2 linked regions of the Cupriavidus taiwanensis LMG 19424 genome follow. The protein of the gene in region 2 interacts with the protein of the main gene of each other region in a pairwise test. Links are inferred from orthologs where the notes say so. Each region holds a gene or a part of one and is shown on either strand. Other genes may lie near its edges. The genes, in order: nuoG and RALTA_RS02920.

Region 1 (11,076 bases), 450 kb from region 2 along the record:
ACTTTCAGTGCGGAGAGCACCAGCACCAGCGCAAAGACGTAGAAGATGGTGGTCGTGAGTTCCATGGTCCCTATCGGATCCTCTCTGGGCCGCCCGGCACAAGCCACCCCCTCGGGTGGCCCGCTCCTGCGGCATCCTTGCATTGGCCCCTTGCATTGCAGGGACCGCATTTCAATTCGGTGGCGGCGGCTGCCAGGTCTGCTGCTTGCGGCAGCCGCCAACCGGCGGTACTTCTGTGGCCGGAAGCTCCGGCCGGCATCCGGCTTAGCGGTACTTCGCGTCGGCAGCCTTGGCCGCCGCGATCTGCGGCTCGTAGCGGTCGCCCACGGCCAGCAGCATGTCCTTGGTGAAGTACAGGTCGCCGCGCTTTTCGCCGTGGTATTCCAGGATCTGGGTTTCGACGATGGCGTCGACCGGGCAGGCCTCTTCGCAGAAGCCGCAGAAGATGCACTTGGTCAGGTCGATGTCATAGCGCGTGGTGCGGCGCGTGCCGTCGGCGCGCGCGTCGGACTCGATCGTGATGGCCAGCGCCGGGCACACCGCCTCGCACAGCTTGCAGGCGATGCAGCGCTCTTCCCCGTTGGGGTAGCGGCGCAGCGCGTGCAGCCCGCGGAAACGCGGCGAGATCGGCGTCTTCTCTTCCGGGAACTGGACCGTGATCTTGCGCGCGAAGAGATAGCGGCCGGTCAGGGCCATGCCCTTGAAGAGTTCCTTCAGGAGCAGGCTGTTGAAGAAGTCCTTGATGGCGAGCAGCATGATGCTTCCTAGTATTTCCACACGGCGCGCGCCCTGCCGGGCAGGCGCACCGTCGTTTGGCCGTTCAGTGCCAGATGTTCCACGGCGACTTGATCCAGATCGCCACGATGATCAGCCAGGCCACGGTCAGGGGAATGAACACCTTCCAGCCCAGGCGCATGATCTGGTCATAGCGGTAGCGCGGGAACGAGGCACGAATCCAGATGAACACCGACAGCAGCAGGAATACCTTGATCAGCAGCCAGAAGAAGCCGGGGATGGCGTTGGTCACCACGCTCTCGAACGGAGGCGCCCAGCCGCCCAGGAACATCAGCGCGGTCATCGTCGAGATGATGATCATGTTGATGTACTCGGCCAGGAAGAACAGCGCGAAGCCCATGCCCGAGTATTCGATCATGTGGCCGGCCACGATTTCCGATTCGCCTTCGACCACGTCGAACGGGTGGCGGTTGGTTTCGGCCACGCCCGAGATGAAGTACACCCCGAACATCGGCAGCAGCGGCAGCCAGTTCCACGACAGGATGTTGATGCCCATGTCGGCGAAGTAGCCGGTGTTCTGGCCGTTGACGATGGCCGACAGGTTCAGGCTGCCGGCAACCATCAGCACCGTCACCAGGGCAAAGCCCATGGCGATTTCATACGACACCATCTGCGCCGCGGCGCGCATCGCGCCGATGAAGGCGTACTTGGAGTTCGAGGCCCAGCCGGCCAGGATCACGCCGTACACGCCGACCGAGCTGATCGCCATCACGTACAGCAGGCCGGCGTTGACGTCGGCCATCACCACCTCGGCCTGGAACGGAATCACCGCCCAGATCGCCACGGCCGGCATCAGCACCATCAGCGGGGCGATCAGGTACATGCCCCGGCTGACCTGCGTGGGCATCATGACTTCCTTGAGCAGCAGCTTCAGCACGTCGGCGATCGGCTGCAGCAGGCCGAGCGGGCCGACGCGGTTCGGGCCGATACGGACGTGCATCCAGCCGATCAGCTTGCGCTCCCACAGGATCAGGTAAGCCACGCACAGCAGCAGCGGCACCACGATGATCACGGCGCGGATCAGGATCCACAGCGGCGTCCAGTACGCCCCCAGTACGCCCTGCCCTTGCGAGGTAATCCAGTCAATCATGTCTTGTTCTCGCTCTTGTACTTACGCCGTGGCCACGGTGCCGGTGGCCGGCGCCAGGTCAATGGCCTTCTCTACGGTGACGGTGCCGAACATCGCGCCCAGGCTCATCGCCGCCGGCGTCGCCGCCGGCACCCGCACGGTATTGGCCGGCAGCGTGGCTTCGAGCACGGCCGGCAGCACCACGCTGCCCTGCCCTTGCGTGACCCGCACCGGATCGCCGGACTGGATGCCCAGGCTGGCGAACAGGTCGGCCGGCAGCGCGATCTGCATGGCGCGGCGCGCGGCGGCGCTCAGCTGCAGCGACTCGGCGCGGCGCACGATCGGGTCGGCATGGTAGATCGGCACGTCGGCGATGCGCTCGATGCCGTTGGCGGCAGCGGCTGCCACGCGGATCGGCGCATCGGTGGCGTTGTCCAGTTGCGCCTCGACCGGGGCCGACAGCACTTCGGCGCGCACCGATTCGGCGGTTTCGTAGTCGAAGCCGGTCACGTCCAGCAGGTTGCCCAGCACGCGCAGCACCTTCCAGCCCGGGCGCGATTCGCCCAGCGCGCGCACCACGCCGTTGAAGCTCTGCGGCTTGCCTTCGCAGTTGACGAAGGTGCCCGCGGTTTCCGTGAACGGCGTCACCGGCAGGATCACGTCGGCGTACTGCATGGCCGCTTCCGAGCGGAACGGCGACAGCACCACCACGGTGCCGGCCTGGGCCAGCGCGGCCAGCGCCTGGCGCGGGTCGGCGGCGTCGAACTCGGGTTCGGTGTTCAGCAGGATGTAGGCCTTGCGCGGCGTGGCCAGCATGGCCTGCGCATTGGCGCCGCCCTGCTGCGGCAGCGCGCCGGCGATATAGCCGCCGACGGTGTTGGCCGCTTCGGTCAGGAAGCCCAGCGTGGCGCCGGTTTCGGTGGCGATCCACTGTGCCAGCGCGTGCAGCGCCGAGAACTGCGGATGGCGCACGGCCTCGTTGCCGAGGAACACGGCACGGCGCTCGCCGGACAGCAGCGCTTCGGCGGCCTTGGCGGCGGTATCGCCGCCATCGAAGCCTTCGGTGCCGGCCGGGGCGGCCACGCCCTTGGCGGCGGCCACGGCACGGGCCACGCCGGCCAGCGCGGCGGTCCAGCCCGACGGGGCCACGTCGATACGGGTGGCAGGCATCAGCAGGTCTTCACCGCCGGCACCCAGCACGGTCACGCGGGCGCCCTTCTTGGCCGCCTGGCGCAGGCGCGAGGCCAGCAGCGGATGGTCCTTGCGCAGCGACGAGCCGATCACCAGCGCGCGTTGCAGCGTGGTCACGTCGGCCACCGGCATGCCCAGCCACGGCGCGCCCTTCAGCGCGGCCGAGAAATCGGTCTGGCGCAGGCGGAAGTCGACGTTGTCGCTGCCCAGGCCACGCATCAGCTTGCCCAGCAGGAACAGCTCTTCCAGCGTGCTGTGCGGGCTGGCCAGCGCGGCGATCTGGTCAGCGCCGTGTTCGCGCTTGATGCCGGCCAGGCCATTGGCCACGTACTCCAGCGCGGTCTGCCAGTCGGTTTCCATCCATTCGCCGCCCTGCTTCAGCAGCGGGCGGGTCAGGCGGTCGGCGCTGTTCAGGCCTTCATACGAGAAGCGGTCCTTGTCGGAGATCCAGCACTCGTTGATGTCTTCGTTTTCCAGCGGCAGCACGCGCATCACGCGCTGGTTCTTGGTCTGCACCACCAGGTTGGCGCCCAGGCCGTCGTGCGGCGACACCGACTTGCGGCGCGCCAGTTCCCAGGTACGGGCCGAGTAGCGGAACGGCTTGCTGGTCAGCGCGCCGACCGGGCACAGGTCGATCATGTTGCCCGACAGTTCCGAGTCGACGGTCTTGCCGACGAAGGTGGTGATTTCCGAGTGCTCGCCGCGGTTGAGCATGCCCAGCTCCATCACGCCGGCCACTTCCTGGCCGAAGCGCACGCAGCGGGTGCAGTGGATGCAGCGGGTCATCTCCTCCATGGAGATCAGCGGGCCCACGTTCTTGTGGAACACCACGCGCTTCTCTTCCTTGTAGCGCGACTCCGAGGCACCGTAGCCCACGGCCAGGTCCTGCAGCTGGCACTCGCCGCCCTGATCGCAGATCGGGCAGTCCAGCGGGTGGTTGATCAGCAGGAATTCCATCACGGACTTCTGCGCCTTGACTGCCTTCTCCGAATTGGTGAAGACCTTCATGCCGGGGGTCACCGGCGTGGCGCAGGCAGGCAGCGCCTTCGGGGCCTTCTCGACCTCGACCAGGCACATGCGGCAGTTGGCCGCGATGGACAATTTGCGGTGGTAGCAGAAGTGCGGGATGTAGGTGCCCAGCTTGCGGGCCGCTTCCATCACCAGGCTGCCCTCAGCAACCTCAACCTTCTTGCCGTCGATCTCTAGTTCAACCATGTTCTGCCACGCTTAGATGTAGGCCGGAACCATGCACTGCTTGTGTTCGACGTGATACTCGAACTCTTTCCAGTAGTGCTTGAGCATGCCGCGGACCGGCATCGCCGCGGCATCGCCGAGCGCGCAGATGGTGCGGCCCATGATGTTTTCCGCGACGTTGTTGAGCAGGTCCAGGTCTTCCTGGCGCCCTTCTCCGTGTTCGATGCGATTGACCATGCGGTACAGCCAGCCGGTGCCTTCGCGGCACGGCGTGCACTGGCCGCACGATTCCTCAAAGTAGAAGTACGACAGGCGCAGCAGCGAGCGGACCATGCAGCGCGTCTCGTCCATCACGATCACCGCGCCCGAGCCCAGCATCGAGCCGGCCTTGGCGATCGAGTCGTAGTCCATGTCGGACGCCATCATCAGGTCGCCCGGCACCACCGGCGCCGACGAGCCGCCCGGGATCACCGCCTTGATGCGCTTGCCGCCGCGCATGCCGCCGGCCAGTTCCAGCAGCTTGGCGAACGGCGTGCCCAGCGGGATCTCGTAGTTGCCGGGGCGCTCGACGTCGCCCGAGATCGAGAAGATCTTGGTGCCGCCGTTGTTCGGCTTGCCCATCTTCAGGTAGTTCTCGGGGCCGACGGCCAGCAGGAACGGCACCGCGGCGAAGGTCTCGGTGTTGTTGATGGTGGTCGGCTTGCCGTACAGGCCGAAGCTGGCCGGGAACGGCGGCTTGAAGCGCGGCTGGCCCTTCTTGCCTTCCAGCGATTCGAGCAGCGCGGTTTCCTCGCCGCAGATATAGGCGCCGTAGCCGTGATGGGCGTGCAGCTGGAAGCTGAAGCCCGAGCCCAGGATGTTGTCGCCCAGGAAGCCGGCCGCGCGCGCCTCTTCGAGGGCTTCCTCGAAGATCTTGTATTCGTTCCAGATCTCCCCGTGGATGTAGTTGTACCCCACGGTGATGCCCATCGCGTACGCGCCGATGGCCATGCCCTCGATCAGCGCATGCGGGTTGTAGCGGATGATGTCGCGGTCCTTGAACGTGCCGGGCTCGCCCTCATCGGTGTTGCAGACCAGATATTTCTGACCCGGGAAGGTGCGCGGCATGAAGCTCCACTTCAGGCCGGTCGGGAAGCCCGCACCGCCGCGGCCGCGCAGGCCCGAGGCCTTGACGTCGGCGATCACCTGCTCGGGCGGGATCTTCTCGGTCAGGATGCGCTTCAGCTGCTGGTAGCCGCCGCGCTTGACGTAGTCTTCCAGGTGCCAGTTGTTGCCGTCCAGGCCGGCCAGGATCAGCGGCTGGATATGGCGGTCGTGCAGACAGGTCATGTTACTTGCCCCCCTTGGCAGCCTCGGCCTTGAGCTCTTCGACCAGGGCGTCGAGCTTGTCGTCGCTCATCCAGCTGCACATGCGGGTGTTGTTGACGATCATCACCGGGGCGTCGCCGCAGGCGCCCATGCACTCGCCTTCCTTCAGCGTGAAGCAGCCGTCCGCGGTGGTTTCGTTGTAGTCGATGCCGAGCTTGCGCTTCAGGTATTCGCCAGCCCGCTCGCCGCCCGACAGGGCGCACGGCAGGTTGGTGCAGACGGTGAGCTTGTACTTGCCCACCGGCTTGGTGTCGTACATGTTGTAGAAGGTCGCCACCTCTTCCACCCACACGGGCGGCATCTCGAGGTAGTTGGCAACGAACTGCATGACTTCGGGGGAAACCCAGCCCACCTCGCCCTGCGCCACGGCAAGCGCCGCCATCACGGCCGACTGCTTCTGGTCGGCCGGATACTTCGCGATCGCGCGATCGATTTCCTTGAGAGCTTCTGCTGATAGCATGGTCATTGCAGTAAAACGCCGGAGACAGCGCCACCGGGCGTCTCTCCGCAGGTTTGCAGCCGTCGCTGCCGTTCCGCCGGCGGGCCTGAGGCCGTGCCGGTCCGCCGCGGGTCTTCCGGGCCGCTCCGCCCGGCGGAGCCCCTCGGAAAGCGCCCGGATCGTCGTCCGGGCCGGCGGTCCGTGATTAGCGGTCGATCTCGCCGAAGACGATGTCTTGCGTGCCGATGATCGTTACCGCGTCAGCAATCATGTGTCCCTTGGCCATTTCGTCCAGCGCGGCCAGGTGGGCAAAGCCGGGGGCCCGGATCTTCAGGCGGTACGGCTTGTTCGCGCCGTCCGAGATCGCGTAGATGCCGAACTCGCCCTTGGGGTGTTCCACCGCTGCGTACGCCTCGCCTTCGGGCACGTGGATGCCTTCGGTGAAGAGCTTGAAGTGGTGGATCAGTTCTTCCATGTTGGACTTCATGTCCACGCGCGAGGGCGGCGCCACCTTGTGGTTCTCGGTGATCACCGGGCCCGGGTTGCGGCGCAGCCAGTCCACGCACTGCTTGATAATGCGGTTGGACTGGCGCATTTCTTCCACGCGCACCAGGTAGCGCGCGTAGCAGTCGCCGCCCACGCCCACCGGCACGTCGAAGTCCAGCTTGTCGTACACCTCGTACGGCTGCTTCTTGCGCAGGTCCCAGGCAATGCCCGAGCCGCGCAGCATCGGGCCGGTAAAGCCCATCTGCAGCGCGCGTTCCGGGCTGACCACGCCGATATCCACCAGGCGCTGCTTCCAGATCCGGTTGTCGGTCAGCAGCGTCTCGTATTCGTCGACGTACTTCGGGAAGCGGTTGGTGAAGTCCTCGATGAAATCGAGCAGCGAGCCCGAACGGGCCTCGTTCATGGCCTTGATGGCGCGCTCGTTGTGTACCTTGGACGCGCGATATTGCGGCATCGTGTCAGGCAGGTCGCGGTACACGCCGCCCGGGCGGTAGTAGGCCGCGTGCATGCGCGCGCCCGACACCGCCTCGTACATGTCGAACATGTCCTCGCGTTCGCGGAAGGCGTACAGGAACACCGCCATCGCGCCGACGTCCAGCGCGTGCGAGCCGATCCACATCAGGTGGTTCAGCAGGCGGGTGATCTCGTCAAACATCACGCGGATGTACTGCGCGCGCACCGGCACCTCGAGGCCCAGCAGCCGCTCGATCGCCATCACGTAGGCGTGCTCGTTGACCATCATCGACACATAGTCGAGGCGGTCCATGTACGGCACGCTCTGGATCCAGGTCTTCTGCTCGGCCAGCTTTTCGGTGGCACGGTGCAGCAGGCCGATATGCGGGTCGGCGCGCTGGATGACTTCGCCGTCCAGTTCCAGCACCAGGCGCAGCACGCCGTGCGCGGCCGGGTGCTGCGGGCCGAAGTTCAGGGTGTAATTCTTGATATCTGCCATGACGCGTTCTCAGTGCTCCACGCCGCCGTACTTGTCCTCGCGGATCACGCGCGGCGTGAGTTCGCGCGGCTCGATCGTGACCGGCTGGTAGATGACCCGCTTCTGGTCGGGGTCGTAGCGCATCTCGACAAAGCCGGACACCGGGAAGTCCTTGCGGAACGGATGGCCGACGAAACCGTAGTCGGTCAGGATGCGGCGCAGGTCCGGATGGCCGTCGAACACGATGCCGTAGAAATCGAAGGCTTCGCGCTCGAACCAGTTGACCGAGTTCCACACGTTGATCAGCGACGGCAGCACCGGGAAGTCATCGTCGCTGGCAAACGCGCGCAGGCGCAGGCGCCAGTTGTGCGTGACCGACAGCAGCTGCGACACGGCGGCAAAGCGCGGGCCGTCCCACGCGCCGTCGGCATATTCCAAATAATCGACGCCGCACAGGTCGATCAGCTGTTCGAAGCGCAGCGACGGATCGTCGCGCAGGATCTGCGCCACGTCGAGGTAGTCATCCGCCTTGACGATCAGCGTCAGTTCGCCGGTCGCCTCGACCAGGTTCTGCACGCGCTTGCCGAGAGCCTTCTCGAGCGCGGCCTTCAGGGTATCGAGCTTCGCCATTTCAGCCCTTGCGCGCGATGGTGTTGGTACGCTTGATCTTGTTCTGCAGCTGGATCACGCCGTAGATCAGCGCCTCGGCCGTCGGCGGGCAGCCCGGCACGTAGATATCCACCGGCACGATGCGGTCGCAGCCGCGCACCACCGAATACGAATAGTGGTAGTAGCCGCCGCCGTTGGCGCACGAGCCCATCGAGATCACCCAGCGCGGTTCCGCCATCTGGTCGTAGACCTTGCGCAGCGCGGGGGCCATCTTGTTGCACAGCGTGCCGGCCACGATCATCACGTCCGACTGGCGCGGCGACGGGCGGAAGATCACGCCGAAGCGGTCCATGTCGTAGCGCGCGGCGCCGGCATGCATCATTTCCACGGCACAGCAGGCCAGGCCGAAGGTCATCGGCCACAGCGACCCGGTGCGGGTCCAGTTGATCAGCTTGTCAGCGGTAGTCGTGACAAAGCCTTCGTTGAGAACGCCTTCGATTGCCATTTCACATCACTCCCAATCGAGCGCGCCCTTTTTCCAGATGTAGACGAAGCCCACGATGAATTCCAGCAGAAACACGCCCATGGCGATGAAACCCGGCCAGCCGATATCCTTCAGGGCAACACCCCACGGAAACAGGAAGGCGGTTTCGAGATCGAACAGGATAAACAGGATGGCGATGAGGTAGTAGCGCACGTCGAACTTCATGCGCGCGTCCTCGAACGCTTCGAAGCCGCACTCGTAAGGAGACAGCTTCGCGGGATCGGGCTTGTTCGGACCGAGGATCCGACCGATCGACATCAGTGCCACGCCAAGCACGACACCGAAGATGATGAAGATGAGAACGGGGAAGTAGGCTTCGAGATTCAAGGTACGGCCAGCCTTATCTGGAATGTTGTCAACAGCACCAGCTGAAGCGGCGTCCTGTTGCCCACCCCAGGCGCTAAGCCACGAGAATCATGGCGCGCCGCCTTGCGGACTGCCGGAGCCCCATGCGCGGGTGCATTGCCCGGCCAGGGACTCCGATCAAGTTGTTTGGTGCCGACGGCGAGACTCGAACTCGCACAGCTTTCGCCACTACCCCCTCAAGATAGCGTGTCTACCAATTTCACCACGTCGGCTGGGGGAGAAACAATATTGCCTGGCGCCGGGTTTTCAGGCCCTTCAGGTCCGTTACAAAGGCTTTCGTCTTTGCGCGGAACCCATCGCTGGGGAATCGTTTCAAGCCTTGCATTCTAACCCAAATTTCTTGCTTTGTTCAACGCACAACTGCAAAAAAACTCAGGAATCCGCCGCAAGGCAATCGGATTATTTCGGTACCGCGGGAGCTGCCGGCGCCGAGGCGTCCGCGGCGGCAGCCGGCGCTGCGGCGGGTGCCGAGGCACCGGCCGCGGCGGGCGCCGATGCCGGCGCCGCGCCCATCACGCCCAGCGAGGCCGCGGGCTTGTAGTTGCCCAGCAGCGTCAGCGCCAGCGTGCAGACGAAGAACAGCGTGGCCAGCACGGCGGTGGTGCGCGACAGGAAGTTTGCCGAGCCGGTGGCGCCGAACAGGCTGCCGGAGGCGCCGGAGCCAAAGGCCGCGCCCACATCGGCGCCCTTGCCATGCTGGATCAGCACCAGGCCGATTACGCCCAGCGCCGACAACACCTGCAGCACCACCAACAAAGTCTTGAAGATTGCCATTTGATTTAAATAAGCTTACTTGCCTGATCGGTCGATCGGAACGGCCGGCATTCAGGCGTTGCCGATCGCGAGAAAATCTTCCGACTTGAGCGAGGCGCCGCCAATCAGGCCCCCGTCGATATCGGTCATCGAAAACAGTTCGGCCGCATTGTCGGGCTTGACGCTGCCGCCGTACAGGATTGCCATGCGCCCGGCCACGCCCGCATCGCGCGCGGCAACCTGGCCGCGCAGGAAGGCATGCACCGCCTGCGCCTGCTCGCTGGTGGCAGTCTTGCCGGTACCGATGGCCCAGACCGGCTCATAAGCCAGCACCACGCGGCCGAGTTGCTCCACGGTCAGGGCTTCGAGCACCGCCTGCAGCTGCCTGCCGACCACGGCCTCGGTCTCGCCCGCCTCGCGCTGGGCCAGCGTCTCGCCCACGCAGACCACCGGGACGATGCCGAATTCCAGCGCGCGCAGCGCCTTGGCCGCGACGGCCTGGTCGGTCTCGCCATGGTAGGTGCGGCGCTCGGAGTGGCCGACCAGCACATAGGTGCAGCCGAACTCCCCCAGCATGGAGGCCGCCACTTCGCCGGTGAAGGCGCCGCGCGCTTCCGCTGACACGTCCTGTGCACCCCAGGCCACCTTCGAGCCATTCAGCAGCGCCTGGCATTGTGCAAGATAGGGGAACGGCGCGCAGACTGCCAGCGTCGCGCGGGCCACACCCGCGCCAGCCTGGATGCCTTCCAGCAGAGCCGCGTTGGCAGCTAGGCTGCCGTGCATCTTCCAATTGCCGATGACGAGCTTTTGTCTCACGAGGTGCCCCTCCCAAATCAAACCCGCTATTGTAGCGTGTGGCAGGGGCAAGGCGCTACCGCCGCCCACTGGCGGCGGGCGCAGCACATCGATGCGCCACGGCGACGCCCGGGCTTACCAGGTCAGCACGATCTTGCCGATGTGCTCGCTGGACTCCATCAGGCGGTGCGCGTCGGCGGCCTGCGCGGCCGGGAACACCTTGTGGATCACCGGCTTGATCTTGCCTGCCGCCAGCAGCGGCCACACCTGCTCATGCAGCGCCGCGGCAATCTTGCCCTTGAACGATGCCGGGCGCGGGCGCAGCGTGGAGCCGGTCACCGTGATGCGCCGGCGCAGGATGTCGCCCAGCGGAATCTCCGCCTTGGCGCCGCCCAGCAGCGCGATGATGACGATGCGGCCGTCATCGGCGATGCACTTGAGCTCGCGCGCCAGGTACGGGCCGGCGACCATGTCGAGGATCACGTCGACGCCCTTGCCGCCGGTCAACGCGGCCA
Region 2 (10,841 bases):
GGCCTTCTCGACCGACTTGAAGGTCTGCGTGCCCGCCGATTCGCCCAGCGTCTGCTTGAGGCCGTAGCCGGTCGGCGAATGGCACACGCGCGCGCAGGTATCGACGTTGTTGTTACCGAATGCGGCGCGCACCAGCTTCTGCACCAGGTAGCCCTCTTCGTTGGTGCAGCGCGATGACACGATGCCGCCGATGGAGTCCTTGCCGTGCGTGGCCTGGATGCGCTTGAACTCGGACGCGGCATAGTCGATGGCCTCTTCCCACGATACCTCGCGCCACGGATCGGTGATCTTCGCCCGGATCATCGGCTTGAGAATGCGGTCCTTGTGCGTGGCGTAGCCCCAGGCGAAGCGGCCCTTGACGCAGGCGTGGCCCTCGTTGGCCTTGCCGTCCTTGTACGGCACCATGCGCACCACTTCGTTGCCCTTCATCTCGGCCTTGAACGAGCAGCCCACGCCGCAATAGGCGCAGGTGGTCACGGTGCTGTGCGAGGGCTGGCCCAGCTTGATGATCGAGGTCTCGGTCAGCGTCGCGGTCGGGCAGGCCTGCACGCAGGCGCCGCACGAGACGCAATCCGACTCCATGAACGGCTGGCTGGTGCCGGGCGAGACGCGGGAATCGAATCCCCGGCCGCTGATGGTCAGCGCGAAGGTGCCCTGCGTTTCCTCGCAGGCGCGCACGCAGCGGTTGCAGACGATGCACTTGGACGGGTCGTAGGTGAAGTAGGGATTGGACTCGTCCTTCTTCATCTGCGTGTGCGTCGCGATCGGTTTCGCGTCGGGGCCGCCGTCGTTGTAGCGCACCTCACGCAAACCCACCACGCCGGCCATGTCCTGCAGCTCGCAGTTGCCGTTGGTGGGGCAGGTCAGGCAATCGAGCGGATGGTCGGAGATATACAGCTCCATCACGCCGCGGCGCAGGTCGGCAAGCTTGTCGCTCTGGGTCTTCACCTTCATGCCGGCTTCCACCGGCGTCGTGCACGAGGCCGGATAGCCGCGGCGCCCCTCGATTTCGACCAGGCACAGCCGGCACGAGCCAAAGGCTTCCAGGCTGTCGGTGGCGCACAGCTTGGGGACGGCGATCTGCGCTTCCATCGCGGCGCGCATCACCGAGGTGCCGGCAGGCACGGTGACGCTGACGCCGTCGACCTCCAGGGTGACCATGTCGGTCGAAGGGCTGGCGGGGGTGCCGAAATCGATCTCGTTGCGGGCGTTCATGGCGGTTTGTCTCCCGTGTCTCTGCTGGACCTGGCTCAGGCGGCCCTGGCCGGATTGGATGCGAGGCCGAAGTCCTCGGGGAATTCATTCAGCGCGGACAGCACCGGGTACGGCGTCATGCCGCCCATTGCGCACAGCGAGCCGTTGAGCATGGTGTCGCACAGGTCGCGCACCAGTTGCACATGCCGCACCGGCTGCTCGCCGGCGATGATGCGGTCCATCACTTCGACGCCGCGGGTCGAGCCGATCCGGCACGGCGTGCATTTGCCGCACGATTCGATCGCGCAGAACTCCATCGCGTAGCGCGCCTGCTTCGCCATGTCGACAGTCTCGTCGAACACCACGATGCCGCCGTGGCCGACCACGCCGCCGAACGCGGCATAGGCTTCATAGTCCAGCGGCACGTCGAAGCGCGACTCGGGCAGGTAGGCGCCCAGCGGCCCGCCCACCTGCACCGCACGGATCGCGCGGCCGCTGCGCGTGCCGCCGCCGTAATCGACCAGCAGCTCGCGCAGCGTGACGCCGAACGCCTTCTCCACCAGCCCGCCGTGGCGGATGTTGCCGGCCAGCTGGAACGGCAGCGTGCCGCGCGAGCGGCCCATGCCGTAGTCGCGATAGCACTGCGCGCCGCGCGCCAGGATCACTGGCACCGTGGCCAGCGAGATCACGTTGTTGATCACCGTGGGCTGGCCGAACAGTCCCTTCAGCGCCGGCAGCGGCGGCTTGGCCCGCACCACGCCGCGGCGGCCTTCCAGGCTTTCCAGCAGCGCGGTTTCCTCGCCGCAGACGTAGGCACCGGCGCCCTTGCGCACTTCGAGGTGGAAGCGCTTGCCGCTGCCGCGAATGTCGTCACCGAGCCAGCCGGCGGCGTTGGCGATGCCGATTGCGCTCTCCAGCACCGCGATCGCGTGCGGATATTCGGAGCGGCAGTAGATATAGCCCTGCTCCGCACCGACCGCGAGGCCGGCGATGGTCATGCCCTCGATCAGCATGAACGGGTCGTCCTCCATCACCATGCGGTCGGAGAACGTGCCCGAATCGCCTTCGTCGGCATTGCAGACGATGTACTTGACCGCGGCTTGCGCGCCCAGCACCGTCTTCCACTTGATGCCGGTCGGGAACGCCGCGCCGCCGCGGCCGCGCAGGCCGGAGTCGGTGACTTCCTGCACGATCTCGGCGGGCTGCATGGCGAGCGCGCGCTCCAGGCCGGCGTAGCCTTCGTGCGCGCGGTAGTCGTCCAGCGACAGCGGATCGGTGATGCCGACGCGGGCGAAGGTCAGGCGCTCCTGACGCTTCAGGAACGGGATCTCTTCGGTTAGGCCATGCGCCAGCGCGTGCGCGCCGCCCTGCAGCAGCCCGCCGTCGAAAAGCCCCGGCACGTCGGCCGCGCTGACCGGGCCATAGGCCACGCGTCCGGCGGCGGTCTGCACCTCGACCAGCGGCTCCAGCCAGAACATGCCGCGCGAACCGTTGCGCACGATGCGCACCGCCTCGCCGCGCGCGGCGGCCTCGCGCGCGATGGCTCGCGCGACTTCATCCGCGCCCAGCGCCAGCGCGGTGGAGTCCCGCGGCACAAAGACAGTGGTGGTCGCGCTCATGCCTGGACCTCCGCCTCTGCCGGTGCCGCCGTGGACCGCGCGCGCAGCGTGCGCACCAACGCGTCGAAGCGCGCGGCATCGACATAGCCGTGCAACTGCTCGCCCACCATCACCGCCGGGCCGCAGGCGCACTGCCCCAGGCAATAGACCGGCTCGAGCGTCACTTGCCCGTCCGCGCTGGTTTCATGGAAGCCACAGCCCAGCGCGCGCTGCGCATGCTCGGCGAGCGCCCCGGCGCCCACGGCCTGGCATGCCTCGGCGCGGCATACCTGCACCACGTGCCGGCCGGCGGGCTGCTGGCGGAAGTGATGGTAGAAGGTGATCACGCCATGCACTTCGGCGCGCGACAGGTTCAGCGCGCGCGCGATCACGGGCACGGCGGTGTCGGGAATAAAGCCCTGGGTGTCCTGGATCTCGTGCAGGATCGGCAGCAAGGCGCCCGGCATGTGCTGGCGTGCCGCGACGATGGCGGCAATGCGCGCGGGATCGGGGGATGCCGCGGCATCGGGAGCACGTGGTGCGTTGGGGGCGATGTCTGGCATGGCGTCTCCTGTGAGGGCTCGCCAGGACCGGCGGCAAGGCCTGGCCGGATCCCGCTTATATGCTATTTTTTTCCTATTTCCGGGCTATCGGATCGCCGTTTCGCCCGTTAGGCGGACTATATGAGAGTGACAGCGGCCCTTCAATAAGCTATTTTCTACATATGATCCGCATCTCGATCCACCCCCATCTGCAAATCCGGGACGACGCCCGGCCGGGCGGCGAACCCCTGGACGTGTCCAGGCTGGTCGCCCTGCTCGGCCATATCGGCGACTCGGGCAGCATCAGCCAGTCCGCCCAGGCGGTGTCGCTGTCGTACCGCTATGCCTGGGGCATCCTGCGCGATGCCGAGGCGCTGTTCGGCGGTCCGCTGATCGACAAGACGCGCGGGCGCGGCAGCGCCCTGACGCCCCTGGCGCAGCAGTTGGTGTGGGCCAGCAAGCGGATTGGCGCCCGGCTGTCGCCGACGCTGGACAGCCTGGCGTCCGAACTCGAGATCGAGCTGAAAAAGCTGATGGCGCAGCCGGAGGCGACGGCGCGGCTGCATGCCAGCCACGGCTTCGCGGTGGCGGCGCTGCGCGACTTCCTCGACGAGCAGCAGGTGCGACACGACCTGAAATACTGCGGCAGCGTCGAGGCGGTGGCGGCGCTGGCCGAAGGCGCGTGCGACATCGCCGGCTTCCACGTGCCGGTGGGCGAGTTCGAGCACGGCATGTGGCGCCACTTCACCACCTGGCTCAAGCCCGAGACGCACTGCCTGGTGCACCTGGCGGTGCGCAGCCAGGGGCTGTTCGTGCGGCCGGGCAACCCGCTCGGCATCCACACACTCGAGGACCTGACCCGGCGCGAAGTCCGCTTCGTCAACCGGCAGGTCGGCTCAGGCACGCGGCTGCTGCTGGATCTGATGCTGGCGGCGCGCGGCATCGACAGCGCGCGCATCGAGGGCTACAGCAACGGGGAATTCACGCACGCCGCGGTGGCGGCGTACATCGGCAGCGGCATGGCGGACGTGGGCTTTGGCGTGGAGACCGCGGCGCGGCGCTTCGGGCTGGCCTTCGTGCCGGTGATCAAGGAGCGCTACTTCTTTGCGATCGAGCGCGCCAAGCTGCGCAGCGCGGCGCTGGCCGGCGCGGTCGGGGCACTGACCAGCGAGGCCTTTCGCCAGCGCGTCAATGCGCTGCCCGGCTATGACGGCACCCTGACCGGCACCGTGCTGACCTTGTCCGAAGCCTTCCCGGACTACCTCGACACGCCGCAGCGCTAGCGCCGCAGCAACGACAGGCGGTCAGGATGGCCGGCCCACTGCTCGTGGTCCGGCAGCGGTCCCTTCGCCTGCGTCAGCGGCAGCCAGTCCGGCCGTCGCGACAGCTCGGCGTTGAGCGCGAGGAAATGGCGCTGGTCTTCCGGCAGGTCGTGCTCGGAATAGATCGCACCGACCGGGCACAGCGGCACGCACATCGAGCAGTCGATGCATTGGTCAGGATCGATGGCAAGGAAGTTCGGCCCTTCGTGGAAACACGACATCGGGCAGACCTCGACACAGTCGGTGTGGCGGCACTGGATGCAGGCATCCGTCACGACAAACGTCATTGGGGCAGTTACGGCACGGCAGTCAATCAGAGGGGGATCGTAACGCCCGGCCGATGCGCGCGGGAGGCACCGGCTTGTGCAAGTCCTTCAAATCCGCTGAAGCGGCGGGGCGCCGCACGCGCCCCGGCATCGCCGCGTCATGCCGTCTCGCGCATCAGCTCTTCCTTGCGCGCGGCCATAGCCTGGGCCACGTCGCGCAGGTCGACCTTTTCCTTGATCACATTCTTGAACAGCTCGCCTTCCTCTTCCTCGATGTGGTGGGAGACGTATTCCGACAGCACCGTGAAGTTGGCCTCGAGCATGTCGCCCGCCGGATCCTCTTCGATCGCCGCGATCAGGTCCTTGGCCACCTGGTGCTCGACCTGCGCCTCGTCCAGCATGGCGTCGATCTCTTCGCTAACGCCACGCAACGCCGGATAGAAGATTTCTTCCTCGATGGTGGCGTGCACCGTCAGCTGATGGCACACCTCGAGCGCGATCGACTCTTTCTCGTCGCGGTCCTCGGTGTCCTTGAACGCCTTGAACTGCTTCTTGGCGGCACGGTGGTCGTCCATCAAGGCACCGAGGGCCTCGGCCTGGTCTGCGGGGATCTTCGATTTGTCCACGGTTCTCTCCTGGTGGGGAGCCGGCACTCCGGCTTCGCTCCGCAAGGTGCAGGTTCCGTGCCCATGCCGCCTCCAGCGCCGTGGCGCGCGCGCGGCGAGCCGCCCGCGAGTCATTGCAATTCCTGCGCGAAGCCTTGTAATTGTGCCCGCGGCGGCGCGTGGGCCAACGCATGCGCGCCCGCATCGGTTTTCCGCGCCGGCATGACGTTGCGCCACCCGGCGCGAGCACCGGCGCGCGCGGCATGAAAGTTGCGGCGGATACCGCAAGCCGGAACGAAATCCCTCTGCCCGGAGCGCCTCAAGAAGCGAGCGGCCCCACGCCCCGATACCATCATGCCGACCACATTCCTCTACTCCAATTGCGCCGATGCACCGTCGGCCATCCAGGACGAACTGCAGGCCGCCGGCGCCGCCGGCTATGGCGTCGACCCGCAACACGTGTTCTGGGAGGCAGCGCCCGCATCGGTGCCGGCATTGCAGCGCCCGCGCCTGCGCGCGCTGCAGCACCAGGTGCAGCCGGGCGACGCGGTGGTGGCGCTGCGCCTGTGCAGCCTGGGCTGGAGCGTGCCTGAAGTGTTGAACACGGTCCGGCGCTTCCGCCTGCTCGGCGTGGCGCTGTACTGCGTGCAGCTGTCCCGCGCTGACCTCGCCAGCGCGACGCCGCCCGAAGCGGTCGAGGTATTGCGTGCCGTGGCCGCGCTCGAAGGCGCCACCCGAAGCGTGCGCGTGCGCGAGAGCCTGGCCGCGGCCAAGGCTATGGGGCGCCAGGTCGGCCGTCCGCCCAAGCACACGCCCGAGCAGCGCCACGCCATACTGAGCGCGCTGTCCGCGGGCTATTCGGTCAGCGAGACCGCGCGGCGCTTCAACACGTCCCGCCAGACCGTGCTGCGCATCCGGGCCGCCGAGCCGCTGGCCCAGCGTGCGGCAGCGATCGCCTTGGCCGACACCGAAGAGTCCGCCACCGAGGCGGCGGCAGAATGAAACCCGCCGCCGCAACGCGCGCTTCGGCGGCGCCTGGCCGGCTGCCATGACCGACCGGTCGCCTGACGCCACGGACCTGCCTGGGGCACTTGTCGATGCCACGGCGCCGGCCGGGACCATACCCCTGCCCGCGCGCTTCGCCAGGCCTACCCTGCTGCTGGAAACCCTGCTGGCCACGCGGCTGGAGCTGCTCAGCCGCGACCACCCCTGGCCGCCGCATACGCTGGCGCAGCGGCGCGCCGTGCTGATGCGGCTATGGGAGCAGCGCGCGCCGGGGCTGTTCGAGCAGGACGGCACCGCCGAAAGCATCGAGCGCTGCCTGCAGGCCGCGTTTGCTGAAGCGGCCGCCGGGCGCAGGCTGGAAGCGGCGCTGCAGTTCAAGCGCGCGTATTACCTGGTGTGCTGCACGGCATCGTCGAGTAGCCGAGCCCGGCTGCATGGCAGCCACAACGGCGGCAATAACGGCTTGCCCGGCTAGCCAGCGCGTGCCGTGTTCACGCGCACACCGCACGCAGCGTCTCGTCCCACTCCGCAACGAAGCGCCCGATGCCGAAGCGCTCGCGCGCCACCCGGCAGCCGCGCTCGCCCCAGACCCGCGCCAGCTCCGGATCATCCAGCAGTTCGCGCATCACGCTGACTAGGACCTCGATGCGCGTATCGACATAGCCGTTGTTGCCGCTCTGGATCACGGTGGCCAGCTCGGTGGTGGCAAGGCCGACCACCGGCACCCCCAGTGTCATCGCTTCCACGACCGCCAGCCCCAGGCTGGTGTAGCGGATCGGATTGAAGAAGAAGCGGTAGCGCGCGACAAAGGCCGCCAGTTCCGGGTTGGCGACCTCGCCCAGCCCGCCCGCCTCTTGCGCCGCCATGCCGACCAGGTCCAGCGGCACCTGTTCGCGCACGCGCGCGAACAGGTCTGCGCCGAGCCGGCGGCCGCGCCGCGACAGGTTGTTGACCACGCTGATGCCGCGCGCCAGTTCGCCGCTGTAGCGCACCGCCTCGTCGACCAGCACGCCATGTTCGATCACGCGGCACGGCGTGACGCCGCTGTCCCACATCAGCGCATTGAACGGCGTCACATGCACCAGCAGCATCGACGGGTCCTGCACCGGATGGCGCGTATTGGTGGGATGCTCCTGCGGCGGATCGTGCTCCAGGTAGATCGCCGGCAGCGCACGCTGCGCGGCGCTGAGCAGCGCGACGCGGTCATGCTCGTAATGGTGGCGATGCTGGTACAGCACGCAGTCGAAGTCGCTGGCCGGAACGGCGTCGTAAGGCACCTCATGCACGTTGGCGCCCCACGGCAGCGCGCCGCCGGCGCCGGCATAGCCGGGCGTGCCGTCGTCGCGCGTGACCAGGTACAGCTCGTGGGGGATCTGCGACAGGTAATACAGATAATTCCCGTGCACGTGCCAGGTCAGGATGCGCAGCCGCCTAGCCATGGCTGCGCTCCCGAGCTGCCAACGCCAGCGCGGCTTCCACCACGCTGGCCACGCTGATGTTTGCCGCGCACGGGTGTCCGGCGACCGGGCAACACTGATGCATGCACGGACGGCATGCCGGCTGGTCGGCCAGCACGCGGTGCAGCGTGGTGTCGAGCGGCGCCCAGCGTGCGCTGTCGCTGCCGCAGGAAACCACCACGCTGGGCGTGCCCACCGCCGCGGCAATATGCGAAGCCCCGGTGTCATTGCACAACAGCAGCCGCGCGCCCCGGATCAGCGCGGCCAGCGTGCCGAGCGCGGTCTGCCCGCACAGGTTCACCACCGGCTTGCCCAGGCGCCGCGCCAGCTGGCCCACCAGCGCGGACTCGTCGCGGCTGCCGGTCAGCACCACCTTCACCTGCCAGTGGCGCCGCAGCGCGCGCCCTGCCTCGGCGAAGCGCTCCACCGGCCAGCGCCGCGACAGCATGCGCGCACCGGCGTGCAGGCAGATGTATTCGCCGGCAACCAGCCCATGCTCCGCAGCCAGCAAGCGCCAGCTGGCATGGTCGAGCGGGCGCAGCGGAAACGCCAGGCTGCGGTCCGTGCACGGATAGCCCAGCGCCTGCATCAGCGCCAGCAGCCGCTCCACTTCGTTGCCCTGCGGCCACGGTACCAGCACGCCGGCGCGGTTGCAGCGCGCCGCGGCGGGATCCGGGCAGAAGCCGGCCATGCGCCGCGCCCCCAGCCGCTGCACCACGGCGTTGGTGAGCGCGCCGCTGCCGTGCAGCTGGATCGCGAGGTCGAACCGCGCCGCATGCGCGGCCGCGTAGAACGGGCCCGCGGCGGCTTCGGCGCACGGTTGCTCGGGCATCCCGGGCGCGCCGGGAAACACCATCAGGTCATCCACCAGCGCGCTGAAGCGGGATACGAACTCCTGCGCCCACGGCAGGCCGATCAGCGTGATGCGGGCATCGGGCTCGCCCGCGCGCAGCGCCCGCAGCGCCGGCACCGCGCACAGCATGTCGCCGAGCTGCAGCGCGCGAAAGACCGCGATGCGCCGCGCGCGTACCGGCGCCGTGCGGCGCCGCGACCGATGCTGTACCAGGGGCAACGCCGTGACCGGCTCGACGCATGCATTCATAGGAACACCACCCGGAACGCCAGCGCGCCGCGCAGCCGCCAGTACAGCGACAGCGGCGGTATCAGCATGGAGGTGACGGCCATCTCGGCCACATGGGCCGGCGTCAGCGCGGCGCCGCGCAGGCGCCGCGCGCAGAATGCCACGGTAAATCCCAGCCACGACAGGCCCGCTGCCGCGGCCACGGCGGGCGCGCCTGCCAGCCACGCGATCGGCGCGGCCAGCAGCGCCAGCACCGTCGCGTAGTAATGCCAAGGCGGCACGCGCCGGATGCGCTGCCGGTACAGGCGCGGATGCTTCTTGTACAGCAGCGCGTCGAAGTACACCTTCGCCTGGGCCGCCATGCTGCTGCCCCACGCGGCGGGCCGCACCGGATGGGCCACTACCGCCGCCGGCGCGCGCCCCACCGGGCAAACCTGCTCGATCAGCCGGAACTGCAGGTCCGAATCCTCGCGCCAGGCGCGCGTGAAGCGCTCGTCAAAGCCGCCGATGCGCTGCAGCGCATCGCGCCGGACGAAGCAATTGGCGGTGACAAACTCCGCGTGCGCGAGACCCCCGGTATCGCGCTCGTGGTCGGTGGGCCGTGCCGGCAGCGGCACGGTCACGGTGCCGGCCACCGCGCAACACTCGGGCTGGCCCGCCAGCGCCGCGCAGCCGGCTTCGAGCCAGCCCGGCTCCGGCACGGTGTCGTCGTCGGTGAATGCGATCACCGGGGCCAGCGCGCGGCGCCAGCCCGCATTGCGCGCGCCCGACGGCCCTTGCGTGCCGGGCACTGGCACATAGCGCAGCGCATGATGCGGATGCTGCGCGGCCATCAGCGCCACCAGCCGTTCGATGCGGGCTTCGCAGCCATCGTCGGCGATAAGGATCTCGTAGTCCTGCGCGGGCAGGCGCTGCGCGCACAGCGCCTGCAGGCAGCGCGCCAGCAGCGCCGGGCGGCGCCAGGTAGGTACCACCACCGATACCCGTGGCTCAGGCCTTTGCATGGGCACCTCCCGCAGGCTTCTCCAGCAGGAACGGGCCGATCACCAGCGCGTCCAGCGGCGAGGTCCAGAAGCACTCGACCGCATCGCGCGGCGTGCACACGATCGGTTCGCCGCGCGTGTTGAACGAGGTATTGACCAGGATCGGCACGCCGGTGCGGCGCTCGAACGCGGCCAGCAAGTCATAGTAGGCCGGGTTCTGCTCGCGGCGCACAGTCTGCACGCGCGCGGTACCATCGACATGGCAGACCGCGGGGATGCGCGCCGCCTGCTCGGGGCGCACGTCGTAGATGAACAGCATGAACGGCGCCTCGCCGCGGCCGGGCTTGGCCGCGCTGAACCAGTCCGCGGCGCGCTCCTGCATCACCACCGGCGCCACCGGGCGGAAGTCTTCGCGGTCCTTGATCTGGTTCAACCGCTGCTGCATGCCGGGATCGATCGGCGAGGCCAGGATCGAGCGCGCGCCCAGCGCGCGCGGGCCGAACTCCATGCGACCCTGGAACCAGCCGATGATCTTGTTCTGCGCCAGCAGCTCGGCGGTCTGCCCTGCCAGGTCGTCGAGCCGGCGGTAAGGCAGCCTGGCCCAGTCGAGGAAGGCCGCGATCTCGTCCTCGCCATATGCCGGCCCCAGGTAGGCGTGTTCCATCGACCATTGCCGCGCCGGACGTCCGCGCTGCAGGAAGTCGATCCACAGCGCCGCGCCCAGCGCGGTGCCGGCGTCGCCGGCGGCGGGCTGCACCCAGACCTCGTCGAACGGGCTCTGGTCACGT

Evidence for each region.
Region 1: the proteins of RALTA_RS02920 (region 2) and nuoG interact in binary tests that used the Escherichia coli proteins (3 or more experiments, as listed by UniProt). The link is inferred for Cupriavidus taiwanensis LMG 19424 from one-to-one orthologs.

What each region holds. Positions count from the first base shown.
Region 1 is NC_010528.1:1,055,643-1,066,718, reverse strand. The notes cover bases 1,589-4,666. They hold nuoG (NADH-quinone oxidoreductase subunit NuoG), read right to left. Parts: upstream 4,271-4,666; coding sequence 1,907-4,270; downstream 1,589-1,906. Other genes in these bases: nuoF (NADH-quinone oxidoreductase subunit NuoF), read right to left, coding at 4,283-4,666; nuoH (NADH-quinone oxidoreductase subunit NuoH), read right to left, coding at 1,589-1,885. Also shown: RALTA_RS04960 (NADH-quinone oxidoreductase subunit J), read right to left, coding at 1-65; NADH-quinone oxidoreductase subunit NuoI, read right to left, coding at 265-756; more of nuoH, read right to left, coding at 821-1,588; more of nuoF, read right to left, coding at 4,667-5,578; NADH-quinone oxidoreductase subunit NuoE, read right to left, coding at 5,580-6,077; RALTA_RS04930 (NADH-quinone oxidoreductase subunit D), read right to left, coding at 6,262-7,515; RALTA_RS04925 (NADH-quinone oxidoreductase subunit C), read right to left, coding at 7,525-8,124; RALTA_RS04920 (NuoB/complex I 20 kDa subunit family protein), read right to left, coding at 8,126-8,608; RALTA_RS04915 (NADH-quinone oxidoreductase subunit A), read right to left, coding at 8,615-8,974; preprotein translocase subunit SecG, read right to left, coding at 9,413-9,787; tpiA (triose-phosphate isomerase), read right to left, coding at 9,839-10,582; RALTA_RS04895 (NAD(P)H-quinone oxidoreductase), read right to left, coding at 10,697-11,076. UniProt on the Escherichia coli protein: NDH-1 shuttles electrons from NADH, via FMN and iron-sulfur (Fe-S) centers, to quinones in the respiratory chain. The immediate electron acceptor for the enzyme in this species is believed to be ubiquinone.
Region 2 is NC_010528.1:607,082-617,922, reverse strand. The notes cover bases 1,583-4,425. They hold RALTA_RS02920 (formate dehydrogenase subunit gamma), read right to left. Parts: upstream 3,356-4,425; coding sequence 2,810-3,355; downstream 1,583-2,809. Other genes in these bases: RALTA_RS02915 (substrate-binding domain-containing protein), read left to right, coding at 3,517-4,425; RALTA_RS02925 (formate dehydrogenase beta subunit), read right to left, coding at 1,583-2,813. Also shown: fdhF (formate dehydrogenase subunit alpha), read right to left, coding at 1-1,215; more of RALTA_RS02925, read right to left, coding at 1,251-1,582; more of RALTA_RS02915, read left to right, coding at 4,426-4,617; ferredoxin FdxA, read right to left, coding at 4,614-4,943; RALTA_RS02905 (hemerythrin domain-containing protein), read right to left, coding at 5,081-5,548; RALTA_RS02900 (recombinase family protein), read left to right, coding at 5,882-6,529; RALTA_RS02895 (hypothetical protein), read left to right, coding at 6,576-7,007; RALTA_RS02890 (glycosyltransferase family 4 protein), read right to left, coding at 7,024-7,971; RALTA_RS02885 (glycosyltransferase family 9 protein), read right to left, coding at 7,964-8,971; RALTA_RS02880 (glycosyltransferase family 2 protein), read right to left, coding at 9,088-10,074; RALTA_RS02875 (carbamoyltransferase family protein), read right to left, coding at 10,061-10,841. UniProt on the Escherichia coli protein: NDH-1 shuttles electrons from NADH, via FMN and iron-sulfur (Fe-S) centers, to quinones in the respiratory chain. The immediate electron acceptor for the enzyme in this species is believed to be ubiquinone.